Regions from separate parts of the Scytonema hofmannii PCC 7110 genome, predicted to be linked through region 2. Evidence: predicted binding sites of a transcription regulator. Region 2 holds the regulator's gene; the other holds the start of a gene.

Region 1 (2,471 bases), 3.4 Mb from region 2:
CACAGTACTGTTAGTAATATCGATAGTATATAGTCGAATGGGGTGCCAAAAGAAACATTCATAGTGATCCTGTTGGCAACCAATAACAGAGCTGTCAGTATTTGAATTAATAAGCGAAAAAGAGGGGGTAAACCGAACTGGTCGTCGATAAAGCCTACAAGTACTAAGATCGAACCACCTAGTAAAATAGTGAGTACCTGAGCCAGTACTCTTTCCAATTCAATGGGTCGTAAGAGGCTAGCAAGTACCACTGCAGCAATCACTCCCGCGTAAATAGCCAAACCTCCTGCATTGGGAAGAGGTTCGCGGTTAATCCGCCGTGCATTTGGTTGGTCAGCCCATCCAACTTTCAAGGCAAACTTACGGACTGAGGGAATCATGCGCCAAGTAACTGCATAAGCTAAGAGAAATGTAAAAACTACTGCCAACCAGCCGGAACCACTGGGGTCAGCAATACCTAGGGAACGAAGGGCGTTGTATATCTTCATGTTTTGCCATTAAGTTTGCCTGCTTGTTGTGATTAGTCATTTGTCATTTGTCATTTGTCATCGAAAATTTGGGTAGAAACCCCGTCCTTCTAGGACGGCTTTGCATTTTGTTTTTGTGAACCATTACCGCCTTGGAGAGATTGATATCTGGTAGTTTTGCATTCTACTTTCGTTCGGGCAGTTACGAACTGGTATCGCTCTCTCTGTACGCATAATGGGTTTGCTCTTGCGAGCCTTCCTTTGCAGGAGTAATGTGAGCCTCGACTTTGTTTACATCCGGTACTTTCCAAACAACACTAGCTTTAAACCGTTATGCTTGTTTAATTGCTTGGTTTCAGTGCTACGAACTGGCTACGCATCCGTAGGTGAGAGCTTTAACACTTAATGTAAACCCAGTAGTAAACTACTGATAGTCTGGTAAGCTCGGCTTCAATCAGAACGAGTCTGGCTGAAGCCTCCGGTCTTAAGCCGGAGGTTGCTTACTGGATTGGAGGTTAGAGGACAATGGTCACTGGTCACTGGTCACTGGTCAGGTGATTCCCAAGCTCCTACATATTAATCAATTTTTTCCAAACAATCCGCAGTCTTTGCCTAGGAAAAATTAGCACTCTTGTCTTCTGAGTGCTAAATTGTAAAATAGGACGTGCTAGAGAACTAAACATGGCGAAAATTGTTTCATTTAACGAGGAATCTCGGCGGGCGTTAGAACGAGGTATCAACGCTCTAGCTGATGCCGTGAAAATTACTTTGGGACCGAAGGGTCGTAACGTTCTGTTAGAGAAGAAATTCGGCGCACCTCAGATTGTCAATGATGGTATCACCGTTGCTAAAGAAATTGAACTAGAAGATCCCCTAGAAAATACTGGTGCAAGACTTGTCCAGGAAGTAGCATCAAAAACTAAAGATGTTGCTGGGGATGGGACTACAACTGCAACTGTATTGGCGCAGGCGATGGTCAGGGAAGGTTTGAGGAACGTTGCAGCGGGTACTAATCCTATTTCCCTAAAGCGGGGAATTGACAAAACTGTTGAGATGTTGGTACAAGAAATTGCAAAAGTGGCAAAACCAGTGGAAGGGGCTGCGATCGCACAAGTGGCTGCAGTTTCGGCTGGTAACGACGATGAAGTCGGTAATATGCTAGCTGAGGCAATGGAAAAAGTCACCAAAGATGGTGTAATTACCGTTGAAGAATCGAAGTCTCTGACAACAGAACTAGAAGTTGTTGAAGGGATGCAGATAGACAGGGGTTACATCTCTCCCTACTTCATTACCAACAACGAGCGGATGACGGTAGAGTTTGAAAATGCTCGCATCCTGATTACTGATAAAAAAATCAGCACCATTCAGGATTTAATTCCTGTTTTGGAAAAAGTAGCTCGTTTGGGTCAACCTTTGTTGGTAATTGCGGAAGATATAGAAGGGGAAGCTTTGGCAACTTTGGTGGTTAACAAAGCACGCGGTGTACTGACTGTTTGCGCTATCAAAGCTCCTGGGTTTGGCGATCGCCGTAAAGCTATGTTACAGGATATTGCCATTCTCACCAACGGACAGTTGATTTCCGAAGAAATCGGTTTAACTTTAGATGCCGCTTCTTTGGAAATGCTGGGAACTGCTCGTAAAATCACAATTGATAAAGAAAACACAACCATCGTTGCTGCAGGTGACAACACCAAAGCAGACGTGCAAAAGAGAATTGGTCAAATTCGCAAACAACTAGAAGAAACCGATTCAGACTACGATAGAGAAAAATTGCAAGAGCGCATCGCCAAACTTGCTGGTGGTGTTGCGGTTATTAAAGTAGGTGCGGCAACAGAAACCGAACTGAAAGACCGCAAACTCAGAATTGATGACGCTCTTAACGCTACCCAAGCGGCTGTGGAAGAAGGTATCGTTCCCGGTGGTGGAACAACCCTGATTCACTTATCCAAGAAAGTAGCAGAGTTTAAAGACAGCCTCAGTGACGAAGAAAAGATTGGTGCTGAT
Region 2 (2,471 bases):
ACATGAATATACAGGCAATTATCGTAAAACTTCATGACAGGCAGACATGAGCGAGCAATCTTTCACCCAAATTAGCGTTGAGGAACTAGGTCAACGTTTATCTTCACAAGAGCCAGACCTTCAGCTTGTGGATGTACGCGAACCGCAAGAAGTCGCGATCGCTAGCATAAATGGCTTTGTCAATTTACCTTTGAGTCAATTTGCTCATTGGGGGGAACAAATTCAAACTCGCTTGAATCCCCACGCTGAAACTCTCGTACTCTGTCACCACGGCGTCCGTTCCGCTCAGATGTGTCAGTGGTTAGTTGCTCAAGGGTTTACAAATGTTAAGAACATTGCAGGGGGAATTGATGCTTACTCTAATTTGGTTGACCCGTCTGTTCCTCAGTACTAATTCTGCTTTAAAAAGTATCTTTTTCAACTAATCTGACTGGCAATTATAACTAACTTTTGCTATCTTTAACACAGTAGATTTAGTGCTTAAGCTTTATGGAACAAGTCTCTCAGTGGCTCAACTCCTATCTAATTGTTCGAGTTCAAGTGAAAATTAGTAACTGAAAATACAGCGCTCTTTAGAAGCTTATGAGATCGTGCATGGTATATGCAAGTTTTCTATCTCGAAAGACCTGAGGTTGTTAACCTAACTCACTTTGTTTTAATGAACACTTTATTAGGGGCTATACTGGAACTTTACTCTACTTATTTCAAATAAAGTACATATTTTGATATTTTTCTTTACAAATATTCATTCTTGTTGGAGTTGCGTCCATTAATTTTTTCAAACTTTACTTAAAATTCTGCTTCAATAAACCACCCCCTTATGCAAGTTCAGTTAACCAATCGGCAACAACACATACTTTGGGCAACCATACGCCATTACATTGCCACGGCGGAACCTGTCGGTTCCAAAGCTCTTGTTGAGGAATATAACCTTGGTGTGAGTTCGGCAACCATTCGCAATGTGATGGGCGCGTTGGAAAAATCAGGGTTCTTATACCAACCCCATACCTCCGCCGGACGAGTCCCTTCCGATTCAGGCTATCGCATTTATGTCGATCGCCTGATTACACCTTCTGAAACTTTAGGTAAGGAAGTAGAGGTCGTACTCCAACAAAACCTCAAATGGGAAGAGTGGAGCTGGGAAGCAATTCTACAAGGAGCTGCACAAATCCTCTCAACCTTAAGTGGTTGCATTACCTTAATCACCATGCCACAAACTGGTGCGGCTGTTGTCAGGCATCTACAACTGGTGCAAATTGAAGCAGGACGAGTCATGCTGATTGTTGTAACAGACGGATATGAAACACATTCAGCAGTGCTGGACTTACCGCCCGAACAAGACAATACACAACTCGACGCAGAAGCCATCGACCATAAGTTGCAAATAGTATCTAACTTTTTAAACAGCCATTTGCGGGGGCGCAGTTTGGTGGAACTCGCCAATCTTGATTGGAGCGAACTTGACCGAGAATTCCAAAGCTATAGCAACTTTTTGAAAAAATCATTGGCAGAGTTAAGCCGTCGCACTCTTAAACCATCTGCAACACAAATCATGGTTCGCGGAATCGCTGAGGTTTTACGTCAACCAGAATTCTCGGAATTACAGCAAGTGAAAACGCTTATCCACCTGCTGGAAGAAGAACAAGACCAACTTTGGCAGTTAATATTTGAACAACCAGAAACTGAGGAAGTGGGGAAGCCACGAGTTACTGTTCGTATTGGTTCTGAAAATCCTTTAGAACCCATCCGTACTTGCTCCTTAATATCCTCCACTTACCGTCGCGGCTTAGTACCCGTGGGTAGTGTAGGCGTTTTGGGACCAACGCGCTTGGATTATGAAAGTGCGATCGTAGTTGTGTCAGCCGCAGCTGATTACCTGTCAGAAGCTTTCAGTTCGTTCAATTCTTAACAGTGACCAGTGACCAGTGACCAGTGACCAGTGACCAGTGACCAGTTAATCCCCATACTTAAAAGTAGGGGATTTGAATCATAAATCAATTCCTTTGTTCCTTAAATAAATAATGGTGCAAGTACCGTATACGTAACTGGTCAAATTATGGTGAGAAAAATTGCTTTTGGGGTCTTGTGGTTGACCGTTATTATCTACGCCTCTTTCTTCGCCCCTCCGAATCAACCCAATACATTCGATCTGATTAAAAATCTTTGTATTGGTCAGTGGCAAGGAATTAATCCCTTGGTGATATCACTTTTTTACATTATGGGTGTTTGGCCGTTGATTTATAGCGCAGTCATTTTTGCTGATGGTAGAGGGCAAAAAGTCCCTGCTGGGCTGTTTGCCACAGGTTCCTTTGGTGTTGGAGCATTTGCTCTGCTACCTTATTTATCGCTACGAGAACCCAATCCAAAGTTTCTTGGCAAAAAGAATCTTTTTTTGGCAATATTGGATTCTCGCTTGACTGGTATTGCTCTAACTGCTTCCACTATTGTTCTAGTCGCTTACGGTCTTGGGG

Evidence for each region. Region 2 encodes HrcA, which represses chaperone genes, less so after heat shock. Its sites were predicted from a motif close to TTAGCACTCNNGANTCNNGAGTGCTAA; they were not measured.
Region 1: the regulator HrcA is predicted to act here: its motif matches at 1,090-1,116, upstream of groL (chaperonin GroEL).

What each region holds. Positions count from the first base shown of each region.
Region 1 is NZ_KQ976354.1:3,891,755-3,894,225, reverse strand. Features, by position in the region: gene WA1_RS15890 (MraY family glycosyltransferase) at 1-488, opposite strand, end outside; gene groL (chaperonin GroEL) at 1,149-2,471, shown strand, end outside.
Region 2 is NZ_KQ976354.1:7,332,085-7,334,555, forward strand. Features, by position in the region: gene WA1_RS30690 (rhodanese-like domain-containing protein) at 47-394, shown strand; gene hrcA (heat-inducible transcriptional repressor HrcA) at 821-1,909, shown strand; gene WA1_RS30700 (hypothetical protein) at 2,057-2,471, shown strand, end outside.